One region of the Sutcliffiella cohnii genome, then DNA from elsewhere that is predicted to be linked to it. Evidence: a T-box and tRNA genes for the amino acid it is inferred to sense, from the RefSeq annotation. Region 1 holds a T-box; the other holds one or more tRNA genes.
The links. The T-box of region 1 lies ahead of thrS (threonine--tRNA ligase). A T-box ahead of a tRNA ligase gene usually reads a tRNA of that ligase, here a tRNA-Thr.
Positions count from the first base shown of each region.

Region 2: it encodes a tRNA-Thr, which carries the amino acid that the T-box ahead of thrS (threonine--tRNA ligase) is inferred to sense. The anticodon was not compared.

Region 1 is NZ_CP018866.1:3,333,681-3,343,094, reverse strand. It holds gene BC6307_RS16765 (replication initiation and membrane attachment family protein) at 1-999, shown strand, start outside; gene ytxC (sporulation protein YtxC) at 1,185-2,018, shown strand; T-box leader at 2,084-2,324, shown strand; gene thrS (threonine--tRNA ligase) at 2,378-4,312, shown strand; ribosomal protein L20 leader region at 4,437-4,564, shown strand; gene infC (translation initiation factor IF-3) at 4,612-5,130, shown strand; gene rpmI (50S ribosomal protein L35) at 5,152-5,352, shown strand; gene rplT (50S ribosomal protein L20) at 5,385-5,744, shown strand; gene BC6307_RS16735 (DUF1294 domain-containing protein) at 5,825-6,088, shown strand; gene BC6307_RS16730 (VTT domain-containing protein) at 6,147-6,731, shown strand; gene BC6307_RS16725 (hypothetical protein) at 6,918-7,307, shown strand; gene BC6307_RS16720 (GNAT family N-acetyltransferase) at 7,342-7,806, shown strand; gene BC6307_RS16715 (sigma-w pathway protein ysdB) at 7,823-8,215, opposite strand; gene BC6307_RS16710 (dUTP diphosphatase) at 8,339-8,827, shown strand; gene BC6307_RS16705 (M42 family metallopeptidase) at 8,914-9,414, shown strand, end outside.
Region 2 is NZ_CP018866.1:3,548,261-3,557,674, reverse strand. It holds gene BC6307_RS17830 (hypothetical protein) at 111-641, shown strand; gene BC6307_RS17825 (hypothetical protein) at 685-867, opposite strand; rRNA gene BC6307_RS17820 (16S ribosomal RNA) at 1,339-2,890, shown strand; rRNA gene BC6307_RS17815 (23S ribosomal RNA) at 3,260-6,195, shown strand; rRNA gene rrf (5S ribosomal RNA) at 6,312-6,428, shown strand; tRNA gene BC6307_RS17805 (tRNA-Val) at 6,438-6,513, shown strand; tRNA gene BC6307_RS17800 (tRNA-Thr) at 6,688-6,763, shown strand; tRNA gene BC6307_RS17795 (tRNA-Lys) at 6,949-7,024, shown strand; tRNA gene BC6307_RS17790 (tRNA-Leu) at 7,030-7,110, shown strand; tRNA gene BC6307_RS17785 (tRNA-Gly) at 7,124-7,198, shown strand; tRNA gene BC6307_RS17780 (tRNA-Leu) at 7,207-7,295, shown strand; tRNA gene BC6307_RS17775 (tRNA-Arg) at 7,314-7,390, shown strand; tRNA gene BC6307_RS17770 (tRNA-Pro) at 7,395-7,471, shown strand; tRNA gene BC6307_RS17765 (tRNA-Ala) at 7,499-7,571, shown strand; tRNA gene BC6307_RS17760 (tRNA-Met) at 7,594-7,670, shown strand; tRNA gene BC6307_RS17755 (tRNA-Ile) at 7,673-7,749, shown strand; tRNA gene BC6307_RS17750 (tRNA-Ser) at 7,767-7,859, shown strand; tRNA gene BC6307_RS17745 (tRNA-Met) at 7,947-8,023, shown strand; tRNA gene BC6307_RS17740 (tRNA-Asp) at 8,024-8,099, shown strand; tRNA gene BC6307_RS17735 (tRNA-Phe) at 8,265-8,340, shown strand; tRNA gene BC6307_RS17730 (tRNA-Thr) at 8,368-8,443, shown strand; tRNA gene BC6307_RS17725 (tRNA-His) at 8,469-8,541, shown strand; tRNA gene BC6307_RS17720 (tRNA-Gly) at 8,548-8,621, shown strand; tRNA gene BC6307_RS17715 (tRNA-Ile) at 8,627-8,703, shown strand; tRNA gene BC6307_RS17710 (tRNA-Asn) at 8,861-8,935, shown strand; tRNA gene BC6307_RS17705 (tRNA-Ser) at 8,939-9,029, shown strand; tRNA gene BC6307_RS17700 (tRNA-Glu) at 9,044-9,115, shown strand.

The DNA of each region.
Region 1 (9,414 bases):
AGTAAGTATGTGAAAGTGAAGAATTTCTTTAGTGATGAAATTATTCCTAACACGTTTCAAAATATTACACGTTCTTTCCATGAGGTGTTTGCATCTATCCAGGCTGAAAGTATGATGACACAAGTAACTGATGAGGTGTTAGAAGACTCAAAGCTTGATGAAGATCTGGAATGGATTACGAAAAAAGATGGGAAAGAAATTGAAGTGAAGCATGAAGGTTTTGATTTTTCGCTGTTCTATGCTGGTCTTTCAGAAGTTGTTATCCCACGAAAATCTATTACACCGAAAGTGGAAGAAGCTATCTCAAAATTATCATTTTTATATCATATTGATCCTATTACGATGAAGGATATTGTCATGAATGCTATCGATGATGACGATACCGTTAATATAGAGGAACTAAGAAAAGTAGCAAGAGATTGGTATCAATTAGAAAATAAAGATGGACTACCAACATTAGTCGAGCGTACGCAACCAGTTCATTTAAGAAAAATGGATGATAAAAAACCGAAATCAAAAGATGAACAGTTAATTCAAATGTTGGAAAACGTCTCACCAAAACAACTGTTGTCTGATTTTTCAGGTGGCGATCCTTCTATATCGGACTTGTGGATTGTGGAAGATGTGATGTTTAAGCAACAACTTCCAGCAGGCGTTGTGAATGTGCTTTTGTACTATGTTTTACTAAAAACAGATATGAAATTAAACCGAAATTATGTGGAAAAAATAGCTAGCCATTGGGCAAGAAAGCGCGTCACAACTGTTATCGAAGCGATGGAGCTAGCAAAAGCAGAAAATCGCCAATATCAAAATTGGGCGAAAACAAAACAAACCAAATCTACAGCCACAAAGCAAACGAAAGATACACCTAATCGTAATCGGTTTATTAGTGAAAAAACGAAGGAAGAAGAGGAAAAAGAAACCGTTAGTGCCCAAGAAGAAAATAAGCGAAAACTCGCAGAACGACTAGAAAAACTTAAATTAAATAAAGGTAAGTAAACGTTAGAGCACATCCCTCTAGCGTTTTTTTATTAAAAGGAGGCTCGACTCCCTCCCCGCGGAAAGCAAGTGTCTGCAGCGACGAAGGAGACGCAACGTTCCCCTCATGTTTTTATAAAGATTTATCATTTTTTAATACTTTCCCCCATATACATAGAAGCAGGTGTAATAAAGGGGGGACAAACTTGTTTGAGATTTCCTTTCATGATGAAACTGATGCAAGTATTGTTTATAAGCAACTTAAAAATTGTTTCGTAAAAAGTGACAGTTCACTTTCTTTACATAACGAAAAAATTTGTATGGAAATGCATGAGTTGAAAAAAATAAAGCCAAGTATGATTGAGACGTTAAGATGGTTTGTAAAGAAAAAAGAACAACAACGGGCATTGTCAGTGTTAGAACACTCCTTTTTCTATAAGGACATAGAAGAGCAAGAACAAATTTTATCCATATTACAAAGCATTCTAAACGGAGAAAGAGACGACATCCCTAATCTGCCATCGCTAGTAGAAAGAGACCAAACATTAATTAAATCGCTACATTTATTGTTAGAAAATCCAGTTTCATTTTCATTCGAATCTGTATTAACTTTCCGACTTAAACATTATTTTGACTCGTTGTATCAATTTATTGAAGCGGCTATTGATGAGTATAAAATGGAACAGGAATATCAAGCGTTTATTCAACAATTGAGAGAGGTGTTATTTTCAGCTGAATCAAAACTAGATGAAGTCCATTTAGTGTATGAAACACACTTTGAATTTTACGATAGCCAACAAAATTACTTATCGAAAGATCACTTAAAAAAATATATTAACAGAACTCATTTTAATAATTATGCCTTTTATATTGATTCAGTCGTTTTGGCTCCATTAGTGTCAATAGCTCCAAATAAACTTTATTTATACACAGATCATATGGATCATCAACTTGTCCAAACGATCCGAAACATATTTCAAGAGCGTGCTACGATAAAACCGTATCAACACTTTCCGCTAAAAAAAATGAAAGTTGAGTAATCCACTACTTGATTTTATTGTGTAGGGAGAATATAATTACCTACATATTCATTTTAATTTAAAAGCGAAAAGTAATGATAAGGACAATAGTAGTTAAATACGAATTTCAGAGAGGGAAGACAAGGCTGAAAGCTTCCTATTACGATTTAAGTACTTACCACCTTTAAACTTCAACAGCGAACCTTAATAGCAGTAGTTGTTGACGGCAGTTCCGTTACCCAAACTAAGCCATTATCTGTATATTTTGTTTGCAGAGCAATGGGAATTAGGGTGGAACCACGATGAGAATAATAACTCGTCCCTTTTTATAGGGGCGAGTTTTTTATTTTAATAAATAATAATAACAAGAGGTGATTAGGATGTCTGAATTAGTAAAAATTCAATTTCCAGACGGAGCGGTAAAGGAGTTTGAGCGTGGTACGACAACAGAAGATATTGCGGCATCCATTAGCCCAGGTCTAAAGAAAAAAGCCATCGCTGGAACTTTTAACGGCGAACAAATAGACTTGCGTACTCCAATAAACGAAGATGGTCAAATTAGTATTATTACACAAGATGGTGAAGATGCTTTATCTATTATGCGTCATAGCACTGCGCATCTTATGGCTCAAGCTATTAAACGTATTTATGGAAAAGGCGTTAAATTAGGTATTGGTCCTGTTATTGAGAACGGCTTCTATTATGACGTTGATATGGAGCATGCATTAACTCCAGAAGATTTACCTGCAATTGAAAAAGAAATGAAGAAAATAGTGAACGAAAACTTTGATATCGTTCGAGTGGAAGTTTCTCGCGAAGAAGCACTTCGTCGTTATGAAGAGATTGGCGATGAATTAAAATTGGAACTTATTCGTGAACTACCCGAAGGAGAAACAATTACAATTTACGAACAAGGTGAATTTTACGACCTTTGCCGTGGTGTACACGTTCCTTCTACTGGGAAAATTAAAGAATTCAAGTTACTAAGTATCGCTGGTGCTTACTGGCGAGGAGATAGTAAAAATAAAATGCTTCAACGTATTTATGGTACTGCGTTCTTCAAAAAAGCGGAATTAGACGAACATTTACGTTTATTAGAAGAAGCAAAAGAACGTGATCACCGTAAACTTGGGAAAGAATTAGACTTGTTCTTCAACTCGCAAAAGGTTGGGCAAGGACTCCCATTATGGTTACCGAAAGGGGCAACAATTCGTCGCGTTGTCGAACGTTACATTGTAGATAAAGAAATTAAATTAGGTTATGACCATGTGTATACTCCTGTAATGGGAAGTGTAGAATTATATAAAACTTCTGGTCACTGGGATCACTATCAAGACGGTATGTTCCCACCGATGGAAATGGACAATGAACAATTAGTACTTCGTCCGATGAACTGTCCTCATCATATGATGGTTTATAAAAACAGCATTCATAGTTATCGTCAGCTTCCAGTCCGTATTGCTGAGCTAGGAACAATGCATCGATATGAAATGTCTGGTGCATTATCAGGTTTACAACGTGTTCGTGGAATGACATTAAATGATGCACACATTTTCGTTCGTCCAGACCAAATTAAAGACGAATTTAAGAGAGTAGTTCATTTAATTCAGGAAGTTTATAAAGACTTTGGAATAAACGATTATTCCTTCCGTTTATCATATCGTGATCCTGAAGATACAGAGAAATATTACGATGATGATGCAATGTGGGAAAAAGCACAAAGCATGTTAAAAGATGCAATGGATGAAATGGAACTAGATTATTTCGAAGCGGATGGTGAAGCTGCGTTTTACGGACCAAAGTTAGACGTTCAAGTTCGTACAGCTTTAGGAAAAGACGAAACACTTTCTACTGTCCAATTAGACTTCTTGCTTCCTGAGAAATTTGATTTAACTTACGTTGGAGAAGATGGAAAGCAACACCGTCCAGTCGTAATCCACCGCGGAGTTGTTTCCACAATGGAGCGCTTTGTTGCCTTCTTAATAGAAGAATATAAAGGGGCATTCCCTACTTGGTTAGCTCCAGTTCAAGTACAAGTAATTCCTGTTTCTCCTGAAGCTCATTTTGACTATGCGAAAGAAGTGCAAGATCGCTTGAAAGCAGAAGGAATTCGCGTTGAGCTTGATGAACGTAACGAAAAAATTGGTTACAAAATTCGTGAAGCACAAATGCAAAAAATTCCTTACATGTTAGTGCTAGGTGACAATGAAATTCAAGAAAAAGCTGTAAATGTACGTAAGTACGGAGAGCAAAAATCAGAGACTATTCCGCTTGAGCAATTTTTACAGCAATTAGTAGCTGAAATAAAAAAATAAAAAAATAGTTGTCAAAGATAAATGTATCTGATACAATTTAAAACGTTGCTTGTTTTGAATATACATTCCTTGACAACCATCATAAGAAATGTTATATTTCTTAGGTGAATAGAATACTTGTTTATTGAACAAGAAGAAGCACCCGCTTCTCACCTGATTGACGCAAAATTGCAGTTGCCAGGTTTTACGAGAATTTTTCAACTTTAATTCGTAAAGTGTGGGTGTGTTATGCATCCACACTTTTTTTGTTCACAGGATTGTTCAAAAACGGTGTTCGTATAAAACCTTGGAGGTGGCTAATTATTAGCAAAGATATGATGGTGAACGAAGGTATTCGTTCTCGTGAGGTTCGTTTAATCGGTCAAAACGGAGACCAGCTTGGAATTAAAACAAAACAAGAAGCACTTGAGATTGCTGCAAAAGCAAACTTAGACTTAGTGCTAGTTGCTCCAAACGCAAAGCCTCCTGTATGCAGAATTATGGACTACGGAAAGTTCCGATTCGAGCAACAGAAGAAAGAAAAAGAGCAACGCAAAAACCAAAAAGTTATTAACGTAAAAGAAGTTCGATTAAGTCCTTCAATTGATGAACACGACTTTAACACGAAACTTCGAAATGCGATAAAGTTCCTTGAAAAAGGAGACAAAGTAAAAGCATCGATTCGATTCAAAGGTCGTGCCATTACACATAAAGAAATTGGTCAACGTGTATTAGACCGTTTCTCAGCAGCTTGCTCTGAAGTTGCAACAGTGGAATCGTCGCCTAAAATGGACGGTCGTAGCATGTTCTTAGTATTAGCACCTAAAAATGAAAAGTAAGAAATAGAGGAGGACTCACCTATGCCTAAAATGAAAACTCATCGCGGATCTGCGAAACGATTCAAAAAGACTGGATCTGGTAGTCTTAAGCGTTCTCACGCTTACACAAGTCACTTATTTGCTAACAAGTCTCAAAAGCAAAAACGTAAATTACGTAAAGCTGCTGTTGTAAGTAAAGGTGATTTCAAACGCATTCGTCATATGTTAGACAACATTAAATAATATCGGTTTTTTATATATAGGAGGGAAACACAATGCCAAGAGTTAAAGGCGGTACAGTAACACGCAGACGTCGTAAAAAAGTCATTAAATTAGCTAAAGGTTATTTCGGTTCAAAACATACTTTATATAAAGTAGCTAACCAACAAGTAATGAAATCATTAATGTATGCTTATCGTGATCGTCGTCAAAAGAAACGCGATTTCCGTAAGTTATGGATTGCTCGTATTAACGCAGCAGCTCGTATGAACGGTCTTTCTTACAGCCGTTTAATGCACGGATTAAAAGTAGCTGGTATCGAAGTTAACCGTAAAATGTTAGCTGACCTAGCTGTTCATGACGAAAAAGCTTTCGCTGAATTAGCAACAGCTGCAAAAAACAGCTTAAACAAGTAATAACGATAAAAGAAAGGGGACTATACTTATAAGTAGTCCCCTTTCGGTTTTATTATGGGAAGTTTGGTGAAGAGAAAGATATGATAGAGTTGTTACTGATTTATCTCGTACTTAATAGTGTCGCTTTTCTATTAATGAAAGTAGATAAAAAGAGAGCGATTAATAATAAATGGCGAATATCAGAATCTACTTTATGGGCCATTTCTATTGTTGGTGGTGCGCTAGGCTCATGGGCAGGGATGAAGAAATTTCGTCATAAAACGAAACATAATACATTTAAATTTGGTATGCCACTATTGACTCTAGTCCAAATAGGGACAATTATCTATTTCACATTGGTATAAGCACTTAAATTATCGAATAAGCATAGAATAATGCAATGCGGAGCGAGGTGAAGACCAAATGGATGAACGATTATCTGTTTTATATGTAATGGTTGAAACACATTGGTTACTAGCATCTATAGCTTTTATATCTTTTCACATTTTAAGACAAATATTATTTATCCCAGTTGTGATCATTTGTGTTGCAGGTGGAGCATTGTTTGGTGGTCTATTAGGTAGCGTCTATTCCATTATTGGTCTTACATTATCAAGTCTACTTTTCTATCTCCTTTATAATCAAATGCCTAAAATATTTGGGAAAATATTAAAAATGAAAGAGAAATGGTTTGGTCATCGGGCAGAATTGTCTGTCGGGCAAGTTACTGTTCTTCGATTAATTCCATTTATTCATTTTCATTTATTGTCGTTATGTTTAATTGAAACAACGAAAAATTTTCGTGAATATGTGAGGGCTTCTATCATAGCAAACATTCCGATTGCAATTATTTATACCGTATTTGGTCAGTTTATACGTGATTTTTCCCCGTCTATGATTTTGTTATTATTACTTTTATTATCTGGTTTGTTTTTTCTGGTAAAGGATAAATATGTGATTATAAAATGGGAGAAGTTCTTTCAAAAAGATAAAGCTCGGAGCAGTTAATCAATGATTAGCTGTTTTTTTATGTAGAGAAACTATTATAACCAATGAAAATAGGCTTAAGTATGTCCGTTTCACTTCGCATCCGTGAGTCTCGTACATTCCACTACGTTACAGTCTCTTTTTTTATATTCAGAAGGAAACCATTTTGAGGAAAATCAACCTTTTTCTCTTAATTAGCTTCCTCTTATGATCACTTATTTAACAGGTAGCAGAATTTACATAACAGAGTTTCGATATTATTTAACAGGTAGCAGAATTAACTTAACAGAGTTTCGATTTTATTTAACAGGTAGCAGAATTTACATAACAGAGTTTCGATTTTATTTAACAGGTAGCAGAATTAACTTAACAGAGTTTCGATTTTATTTAACAGGTAGCAGAATTAACTTAACAAACCTCCGATTTTACTTAACAGTCTTCCATTTTTACTTAACAGCCGCAGAATTTTTTAACAACGCTTTGTTTAACAAACCTCCGATCACATTAACAGCAGCCATAAGCAGTTTTGTGAAACTTATAAATAATATAAAAGGAATATATCTTAGTAGTGATACAATGAATACGGAAGGTCCTTAAGAATTACAGACAAATATGGGGAAGGTAATGAACGATGAAGTTGTATAAAGATGATATGAATGAGTTTTACGCTTTGGAGATTTTAAGTTGGCAGTACGAGCCTCCTTACGATTTTTACAATGGAGAAGTGAGCCGAGAAGGTATGATGGAATTGTTAGTGAAGGACTACTATACAATCTTAGATGAAAATAAACAGTTAGTAGGGTTCTTTTGTATCGGAGAAGGAGCACAAGTTCCGACGACAGATTACAATTATAATAATTTATTTGTAGATATTGGCTTTGGTTTGAAGCCGGACTTAACTGATCAAGGAAATGGTGATGATTTTCTTTCCTTTATTATGGAGCAAGCCAAGAGGATGGGGGATTGTAAAAATCTTCGGTTAACAGTTGCCTCCTTCAACGAACGTGCCATTCACCTTTATAAAAAACATAAATTTACTGAAACGACACGATTTCTTTTTCATGGTACAGAATTCATCGTAATGATACAAGAATAAAAAAAAAGAGCTTTGTTTAGCTCTTTTCTGCTTTTAAAAATTCTTTAATCGGGCTTTTCCAATCGATAATTGCATTAGGATATGCTCTTCTAACTTCTTTTTCTATAAACTCAAAGTCACGCTTTTCTAAACCTTGTAGTTTTGACGTATTTTTAGGGAAGATAAAAATGGATATGACTTCAAATGCTTTATCGGTAGTCCCTAAATATTTTTCTCCTTCAAAGAGTACACCTTTGTACGTTAAGAGAAAGTTTTTACGTATATTTTCTTTTTTATCTAACATATAAAAGTTTTTTTGTTCGTGCGCTAATTCTAATTTTCTCTTCGGATTAAAAACATATTTGATGATTGCGTAAATAAGAAAAACAAAAAGCGCTAACAGTAATATACGTATAAGGTAAACAATCATGGTCCTTTAACTCCTTATTTTTAATAGAATATAGATGGATTACCCTATTTTACGATTTTAATCACGCAAAAGTTTCATTTTTGATATAATTTTTTTAAATAAATTTTATAAAGGACGGTACATATGAAACTAGACCAATTATTTCTTATGCAAAAAGAGTTAGATTCAAAAATTGAAGAGCAACACGGATTAAAAAAAGAAGAGCTTTTTGATCGGAAAGTGTTAGCCTTACAAGTGGAAGTTGGGGAACTTGCTAACGAAACACGTTGTTTCAAGTTTTGGAGTTTAAAACCTTCTTCTCCTAAAGAGGTTATTTTAGAAGAATATGTTGATGGACTACATTTCATTTTATCACTAGGCTTAACGTTAAACTATAGCATGGATATTGAAACGGAAGCATCCGTAAAAATGGAGTCTGTTACAGAACAATTTTTAGTAGTCTATCAGTTAATTTCACAATTCCGTGAATCGAGAGACGAAGATACGTACCAAGTACTATTCTCTTCCTATATTCATTTAGGGGAGTTATTACATTTCGAATGGAAAGAAATTGAACAGGCATACTATAAAAAGAATGAAGTAAACCATGAACGACAGCAAACAGGATATTAAACACAATTTGTTGGTTTTCTCTCGCTTTTCTTCTGACAGAAGTTTCTGTATAATAGGCGTTGAGAATATTAAGGGGGACGAAATATATGACAAAGCAGTTAGATGAAACGTTAACGATGCTTAAAGATTTAACGGATGCTAAAGGTATTCCGGGCAATGAAAAAGAGCCTCGTGACGTAATGAGAAAATACATAGAAGCTTACGCTGATGAAGTAACAACGGACGGACTAGGAAGCTTAATCGCGAAAAAGGTTGGGGTAGCGGACGGTCCTAAAATTATGGTTGCTGGCCATTTAGATGAAGTTGGTTTTATGGTAACGAGCATTGATGATCGCGGATTTATTCGTTTTCAAACAGTCGGTGGCTGGTGGTCACAAGTAATGCTGGCACAGCGTGTAACAATCGTAACGAAGAAAGGTGACATAACAGGTGTAATAGGATCTAAACCGCCTCACATTCTACCACCAGAAGCTCGTAAAAAACCAGTAGAGATTAAAGATATGTTTATTGATATTGGTGCTTCAAGCCGTGAAGAAGCGGCTGAATGGGGTGTTACACCTGGAGACCAAGTTGTTCCTTACTTTGAA
Region 2 (9,414 bases), 210 kb from region 1:
TTCTATATACTACGTCTTACTAATGTTGCATTAAAACTAAAGTGGATAAATAAAAAACGATGGGCAAATAATAATTTTTGTGTAAACCTATTAGAAAGGATATGAGGGTAATGAAGTTAAAAGCTTTTCTCTTTCTGACGGTATTATGTTTATTAGTAGCCTGTGGTAACGATGAAGAAAAGAAGAAGAAGGAAAAAGAAGAAGCTACACCTAAAACAGAAGAAACACAACGTCAAACTGGTAATTATACTACGTTAGAGGAACTAGAAAACATGGACATCAGTTCAGAGAATTTTAATTGGGATGATATTTACATATCAAGAGAAACTTTTAATGAAATATTAAAAGGTTTAACTGAACCAGATGCTGAAGAAGAGGTACTAATTGATCGGGCTGAATATATTGAACCAAATACAATTGAAATTGTAATTAATAATAAAGAGGGAGAATCATTAGAGAATACATTTCAAGCAGTTTTTTTAGATACGTTTATCCGACAGTTTTACAAGCATTCAGAACTATATAAGGAAGAAGAACCTCGAATTCGAATAGTGGATCTTGATGAGGTTGTAGTAGCTGAAAATACAGAACCTATTAACTTCGATGAAGAAGAAAATGCAAACACTGAAGAGGGTAACTAACAAAAAAAGGCTGTCCTTATGTACGGACAGCCTCAATATATATTTACACTAGCTTATTTGCGAAAATAGCAAAAATCATTGCTAAAGTAAAGCTAAAAATAACTCCTTCTCCTCTTACTTTCCCCTTTTTTTCAAATAATTTTATTCCCTCAAAATATGCGTATAAGAATAATCCAACAGAAGACATTAAGGCTACAATCATTGCTACATTTTTTACTAGATCCATTTTGGAACCTCCTATTAAATTTGTTATGCATAGTAGAGCATATGATAGAGGAATAAAAATAATTCTAGTAATTATTAAAAAAATATAGATTAAAGTTAAACGTTCTATTAACATAGGGATATTAAAACTAGTCCTTTGTAGTTCTACTAAATATAAAATACTAATCCGTACTAATGACAATATACTAATTTAATCGTTTCAGTGTACTTTGAAAAAAATATTAAAAAAGGTATTGCAAAATAATTTTCAACATGATATATTATTACTTGTCGCCGCGAGATGGCGCGAAAATAAAAGAAAAAAATAACTACTTGACGAATTGAAGACAAGTTGTTATTATAAGAAAGTCGCTTCTGAAGCGAAAATGTTCTTTGAAAACTAAACAAAACAATAGCGTGCAAGTCGGTTTTTTAAAATCGACAAAACAATAAATTGACGATAAGTCAGCAAACATTTTGAGCAATCAAATACTCTACGGAGAGTTTGATCCTGGCTCAGGACGAACGCTGGCGGCGTGCCTAATACATGCAAGTCGAGCGAACTTCTTTAGAGCTTGCTTTAAAGAAGTTAGCGGCGGACGGGTGAGTAACACGTGGGCAACCTGCCTGTAAGACTGGGATAACTTCGGGAAACCGGAGCTAATACCGGATAATATATAGTACCTCCTGGTACTATATTGAAAGATGGTTTCGGCTATCACTTACAGATGGGCCCGCGGCGCATTAGCTAGTTGGTGAGGTAACGGCTCACCAAGGCAACGATGCGTAGCCGACCTGAGAGGGTGATCGGCCACACTGGGACTGAGACACGGCCCAGACTCCTACGGGAGGCAGCAGTAGGGAATCTTCCACAATGGACGAAAGTCTGATGGAGCAACGCCGCGTGAGCGATGAAGGCCTTCGGGTCGTAAAGCTCTGTTGTTAGGGAAGAACAAGTGCGAGAGTAACTGCTCGCACCTTGACGGTACCTAACCAGAAAGCCACGGCTAACTACGTGCCAGCAGCCGCGGTAATACGTAGGTGGCAAGCGTTGTCCGGAATTATTGGGCGTAAAGCGCGCGCAGGCGGTTTCTTAAGTCTGATGTGAAAGCCCACGGCTCAACCGTGGAGGGTCATTGGAAACTGGGAGACTTGAGTGCAGAAGAGGAGAGTGGAATTCCACGTGTAGCGGTGAAATGCGTAGAGATGTGGAGGAACACCAGTGGCGAAGGCGACTCTCTGGTCTGTAACTGACGCTGAGGCGCGAAAGCGTGGGGAGCAAACAGGATTAGATACCCTGGTAGTCCACGCCGTAAACGATGAGTGCTAAGTGTTAGAGGGTTTCCGCCCTTTAGTGCTGCAGCTAACGCATTAAGCACTCCGCCTGGGGAGTACGGTCGCAAGACTGAAACTCAAAGGAATTGACGGGGGCCCGCACAAGCGGTGGAGCATGTGGTTTAATTCGAAGCAACGCGAAGAACCTTACCAGGTCTTGACATCCTCTGCCACCTCTAGAGATAGAGCGTTCCCCTTCGGGGGACAGAGTGACAGGTGGTGCATGGTTGTCGTCAGCTCGTGTCGTGAGATGTTGGGTTAAGTCCCGCAACGAGCGCAACCCTTGTTCTTAGTTGCCAGCATTTAGTTGGGCACTCTAAGGAGACTGCCGGTGACAAACCGGAGGAAGGTGGGGATGACGTCAAATCATCATGCCCCTTATGACCTGGGCTACACACGTGCTACAATGGACGGTACAAAGGGCAGCAAAACCGCGAGGTCGAGCCAATCCCATAAAACCGTTCTCAGTTCGGATTGTAGGCTGCAACTCGCCTACATGAAGCCGGAATCGCTAGTAATCGCGGATCAGCATGCCGCGGTGAATACGTTCCCGGGCCTTGTACACACCGCCCGTCACACCACGAGAGTTTGTAACACCCGAAGTCGGTGGGGTAACCTTTTGGAGCCAGCCGCCTAAGGTGGGACAGATGATTGGGGTGAAGTCGTAACAAGGTAGCCGTATCGGAAGGTGCGGCTGGATCACCTCCTTTCTAAGGAAAATCACGCTCATTGTTTTGTTTAGTTTTGAGAGATCATTCTCTCGTTCTATATTGGAAGAACTAAAGCGAGGAACCGTGCTAAAAGGTATTGTTGCTTATTTCTAACCTTTATTTGTTCTTTGAAAACTAGATAATATAAGTAATCAAGATACATTCACAAGTATCGTTCATCTTAGTAATTTTCTAATGATAACAATTCGCTGTTATCAACGAAACCTAATTTTGGGTTGAATACTAAGACAAATTAGAAGCGAGCAGGTTGAGGAAGCGACTGAGCGAGCGCCGGAGTGTACAAAAGCGTACATGAGGACGTGAGCGAAGGAAGCTGACTAGAGAAGCCGAAGCTTATCATTTGTCGACGGTTAAGTTATTAAGGGCGCACGGTGGATGCCTTGGCACTAGGAGCCGATGAAGGACGGGACTAACACCGATATGCTTTGGGGAGCTGTAAGTAAGCTTTGATCCAGAGATTTCCGAATGGGGAAACCCACTACTCGTAATGGAGTAGTATCCTTACCTGAATACATAGGGTATGGAAGGCAGACCCGGGGAACTGAAACATCTAAGTACCCGGAGGAAGAGAAAGCAAACGCGATTTCCTGAGTAGCGGCGAGCGAAACGGAATTAGCCCAAACCAAGAGGCTTGCCTCTTGGGGTTGTAGGACACTCTATACGGAGTTACAAAAGAACGGGGTAAACGAAGCGACCTGGAAAGGTCTGTCATAGAAGGTAAAAACCCTGTAGTTGAAACCTCGTTCTCTCTTGAGTGGATCCTGAGTACGGCGGGACACGAGAAATCCCGTCGGAAGCTGGGAGGACCATCTCCCAAGGCTAAATACTCCCTAGTGACCGATAGTGAACCAGTACCGTGAGGGAAAGGTGAAAAGCACCCCGGAAGGGGAGTGAAAAGATCCTGAAACCGTGTGCCTACAAGTAGTTAGAGCCCGTTAATGGGTGATAGCGTGCCTTTTGTAGAATGAACCGGCGAGTTACGATTACGTGCAAGGTTAAGTTGATGAGACGGAGCCGTAGCGAAAGCGAGTCTGAATAGGGCGTCATAGTACGTGGTCGTAGACCCGAAACCAGGTGATCTACCCATGTCCAGGGTGAAGTTCAGGTAACACTGAATGGAGGCCCGAACCCACGCACGTTGAAAAGTGCGGGGATGAGGTGTGGGTAGCGGAGAAATTCCAATCGAACCTGGAGATAGCTGGTTCTCTCCGAAATAGCTTTAGGGCTAGCCTTGAGTAAAGAGTCTTGGAGGTAGAGCACTGATTGGACTAGGGGTCCTCATCGGATTACCGAATTCAGTCAAACTCCGAATGCCAAAGACTTGTTTCTCAGGAGTCAGACTGCGAGTGATAAGATCCGTAGTCAAGAGGGAAACAGCCCAGACCGCCAGCTAAGGTCCCAAAGTATACGTTAAGTGGAAAAGGATGTGGAGTTGCTTAGACAACCAGGATGTTGGCTTAGAAGCAGCCACCATTTAAAGAGTGCGTAATAGCTCACTGGTCGAGTGACTCTGCGCCGAAAATGTACCGGGGCTAAACGTATCACCGAAGCTGCGGACTGTTCTTACGAACAGTGGTAGGAGAGCGTTCTAAGGGCGTTGAAGCTAGACCGTAAGGACTGGTGGAGCGCTTAGAAGTGAGAATGCCGGTATGAGTAGCGAAAGAAGGGTGAGAATCCCTTCCACCGAATGCCTAAGGTTTCCTGAGGAAGGCTCGTCCGCTCAGGGTTAGTCGGGACCTAAGCCGAGGCCGAAAGGCGTAGGCGATGGATAACAGGTTGATATTCCTGTACCACCTCATTCCGTTTGAGCGATGGAGGGACGCAGGAGGATAGGGTAAGCGCACTGTTGGATATGTGCGTCCAAGCAGTTAGGCTGGATAAGTAGGCAAATCCGCTTATCCTAAAGGCTGAGCTGTGATGGCGAGGGAAATATAGTACCGAAGTTCCTGATTCCACACTGCCAAGAAAAGCTTCTAGCGAGGAATATGGTGCCCGTACCGCAAACCGACACAGGTAGGCGAGGAGAGAATCCTAAGGTGAGCGAGAGAACTCTGGTTAAGGAACTCGGCAAAATGACCCCGTAACTTCGGGAGAAGGGGTGCTCTGTTAGGGTGTTAAAGCCCGAGAGAGCCGCAGTGAATAGGCCCAGGCGACTGTTTAGCAAAAACACAGGTCTCTGCGAAGCCGTAAGGCGAAGTATAGGGGCTGACGCCTGCCCGGTGCTGGAAGGTTAAGGGGAAAGGTTAGCGCTTTGGCGCGAAGCTTTGAACCGAAGCCCCAGTAAACGGCGGCCGTAACTATAACGGTCCTAAGGTAGCGAAATTCCTTGTCGGGTAAGTTCCGACCCGCACGAAAGGCGTAACGATCTGGGCACTGTCTCAACCAGAGACTCGGTGAAATTATAGTACCTGTGAAGATGCAGGTTACCCGCGACAGGACGGAAAGACCCCGTGGAGCTTTACTGTAGCCTGATATTGAATTTTGGTACAGCTTGTACAGGATAGGTAGGAGCCTGAGAAGCCGGAGCGCTAGCTTCGGTGGAGGCGTCGGTGGGATACTACCCTGGCTGTATTGAAATTCTAACCCGCGAGCCTTATCGGCTCGGGAGACAGTGTCAGGTGGGCAGTTTGACTGGGGCGGTCGCCTCCTAAAGAGTAACGGAGGCGCCCAAAGGTTCCCTCAGAATGGTTGAAAATCATTCGTAGAGTGTAAAGGCACAAGGGAGCTTGACTGCGAGACCTACAAGTCGAGCAGGGACGAAAGTCGGGCTTAGTGATCCGGTGGTTCCGCATGGAAGGGCCATCGCTCAACGGATAAAAGCTACCCCGGGGATAACAGGCTTATCTCCCCCAAGAGTCCACATCGACGGGGAGGTTTGGCACCTCGATGTCGGCTCATCGCATCCTGGGGCTGTAGTCGGTCCCAAGGGTTGGGCTGTTCGCCCATTAAAGCGGTACGCGAGCTGGGTTCAGAACGTCGTGAGACAGTTCGGTCCCTATCCGTCGTGGGCGTAGGAAATTTGAGAAGAGCTGTCCTTAGTACGAGAGGACCGGGATGGACGCACCGCTGGTGTACCAGTTGTCTTGCCAAAGGCATAGCTGGGTAGCTACGTGCGGACGGGATAAGTGCTGAAAGCATCTAAGCATGAAGCCCCCCTCAAGATGAGATTTCCTTTAGCATTATGCTAGTAAGATCCCTGAAAGATGATCAGGTTGATAGGTTCGAGGTGGAAGCGTGGCGACACGTGTAGCTGACGAATACTAATCGATCGAGGACTTAACCAATGTATATGAACGATACGAACTATCTTGATGAAAATATTATCTAGTTTTGAAAGAATAAAAAAACACTTGATTTTTTATGAAAAGTGAATATAATTATTCTTGTCACTTAATAATAGTCTGGTAATGATGGCGAAGAGGTCACACCCGTTCCCATACCGAACACGGAAGTTAAGCTCTTCAGCGCCGATGGTAGTTGGGGGCTGTCCCCCTGCGAGAGTAGGACGTTGCCAGGCTGTTATAACGGAGGATTAGCTCAGCTGGGAGAGCACCTGCCTTACAAGCAGGGGGTCGGCGGTTCGATCCCGTCATCCTCCACCATTATTATTTAACTAAACTAAATATGCCGGTGTAGCTCAGTTGGTAGAGCACGATCGAATACGCTTCGAAGGAATCACTTCAGCGCACAAATCGAGCTGCTACTTGAATAATCTTTCTGAGATTTGGGTGACGGCTATTAAAAAGAAGTAATAGTTTTAAATGCAAATTATATATGCCGGTGTAGCTCAGTTGGTAGAGCAACTGACTTGTAATCAGTAGGTCGTGGGTTCGACTCCTATCGCCGGCACCATTTATTAAGTGCCATTAGCTCAGTCGGTAGAGCACGTCGGAATTTGCTACGAAGCATAAGCTTCAGCGTACATGCCGAGCTGCTACTTGAATTAACATCCTGAGGCATGGACGTCTAAAGGAAACACTTCTTCGAATAGTATCATGCTTACAGTTGTATTAGACTTTAGGCAGAATAATAATTAAGTGCCATTAGCTCAGTCGGTAGAGCATCTGACTTTTAATCAGAGGGTCGAAGGTTCGAGTCCTTCATGGCACACCATCTACGCGGGTGTGGCGGAATTGGCAGACGCGCTAGACTTAGGATCTAGTGTCTTTGACGTGGGGGTTCGAGTCCCTTCACCCGCATAAGTAAATATTAGCGGAAGTAGTTCAGTGGTAGAACACCACCTTGCCAAGGTGGGGGTCGCGGGTTCGAATCCCGTCTTCCGCTCCACGAAAGTTGCCGGGGTGGCGGAACTGGCAGACGCACAGGACTTAAAATCCTGCGGTAGGTGACTACCGTACCGGTTCGATTCCGGTCCTCGGCACCATTTTTAAAAATAAGAATAGCGCCCGTAGCTCAATTGGATAGAGCGTTTGACTACGGATCAAAAGGTTAGGGGTTCGAGTCCTCTCGGGCGCGCCATTCACGGGAAGTAGCTCAGCTTGGTAGAGCACTTGGTTTGGGACCAAGGGGTCGCAGGTTCAAATCCTGTCTTCCCGACCAGATAACATTTTAATTGATTTAACTCATGGGGCCTTAGCTCAGCTGGGAGAGCGCCTGCCTTGCACGCAGGAGGTCAGCGGTTCGATCCCGCTAGGCTCCACTTATCTTTAATAAAATACTTTGGCGGTGTAGCTCAGCTGGCTAGAGCGTACGGTTCATACCCGTGAGGTCGTGGGTTCGACTCCCTCCGCCGCTACCAAAGGACCTTTAGCTCAGTTGGTTAGAGCAGACGGCTCATAACCGTCCGGTCGTAGGTTCGAGTCCTACAAGGTCCACCATGTATCATTCATAATTCGGAGGAATACCCAAGTCCGGCTGAAGGGATCGGTCTTGAAAACCGACAGGGGTGTTAAAGCCCGCGGGGGTTCGAATCCCTCTTCCTCCGCCATATTATATTTATCATTCAAGAAATTATATCGTTCGAATGATGAAAAATGGCTACTTTAGAAAAAGAATATGTAGTAATTTTTATCGTCGCGGGGTGGAGCAGTCCGGTAGCTCGTCGGGCTCATAACCCGAAGGTCGCAGGTTCAAATCCTGTCCCCGCAACCAGGTCCCGTGGTGTAGCGGTTAACATGCCTGCCTGTCACGCAGGAGATCGCGGGTTCGATTCCCGTCGGGACCGCCATTATAAAAATTAATATTTAGGCTCGGTAGCTCAATCGGTAGAGCAACGAGCAAAGCATCATCGAAATTACTACGAGTTGTACTCGTCGAGAGGCTTCTTGAATAATCTTCCTGAGACGAGGACAATGGATACGAAAGACAAAGTTTAGGCCCGAAAATATTAAATGGCTCGGTAGCTCAGTCGGTAGAGCAATGGACTGAAAATCCATGTGTCGGCGGTTCGATTCCGTCCCGAGCCACCATTTTAATTATTATTATAAATCTTAAATGCCGGTGTAGCTCAGTTGGTAGAGCAACTGACTTGTAATCAGTAGGTCGTGGGTTCGACTCCTATCGCCGGCACCATCAATATTATTAGTACATTACCATGGCGGTTGTGGCGAAGTGGTTAACGCACCAGATTGTGGCTCTGGCACTCGTGGGTTCGATTCCCATCAATCGCCCTTTATGCGGGTGTAGTTTAATGGTAAAACCTCAGCCTTCCAAGCTGATGTCGTGGGTTCGATTCCCATCACCCGCTCCATTTAGGGGCCTATAGCTCAGCTGGTTAGAGCGCACGCCTGATAAGCGTGAGGTCGATGGTTCGAGTCCATTTAGGCCCACCATATTTTATTCCACCATAGCTCAGCGGTAGAGCAACGAGCAAAGCTTCATAGAATAACTGCGAGTTGTACTCGTCGAGCAGCATCTTGAATTAGCTTTCTGAGACGAGGACATTCGGCTATATGAAATCTAGTTCGTAAAAGAAAATAATATTTCTATTCCACCATAGCTCAGCGGTAGAGCATTCGGCTGTTAACCGAAGGGTCGTAGGTTCGAATCCTACTGGTGGAGCCATTTGGAGAAGTACTCAAGTGGCTGAAGAGGCGCCCCTGCTAAGGGTGTAGGTCGGGTAACCGGCGCGAGGGTTCAAATCCCTCCTTCTCCGCCAGCTATATGAAATTTGGCCCGTTGGTCAAGCGGTTAAGACACCGCCCTTTCACGGCGGTAACACGGGTTCGAATCCCGTACGGGTCATCTAAACAGTAGTCTATAAGACTACTGTTTTTTCTTTTGCTAGGAAACTAAAAAAATTGTAACTTTGTAGTGAACAGTATAACCTATTTGTCTCTTCTAGGACGAGCGCATAAACCAACTGCAAATTTTCTGTTACGTCCATATGACATAGCAACTCGAATTATCCTAGTTACCACTGCATTTCGTTTCCTCTTTCCCTTTGTTTAAAATGGTTGATTCTATCCATATTTCTATAGTTTGTTATAATAAATATAGTTACACAACTAGATCGACATCTTACTCTTTTAAGTAGGAAGTGA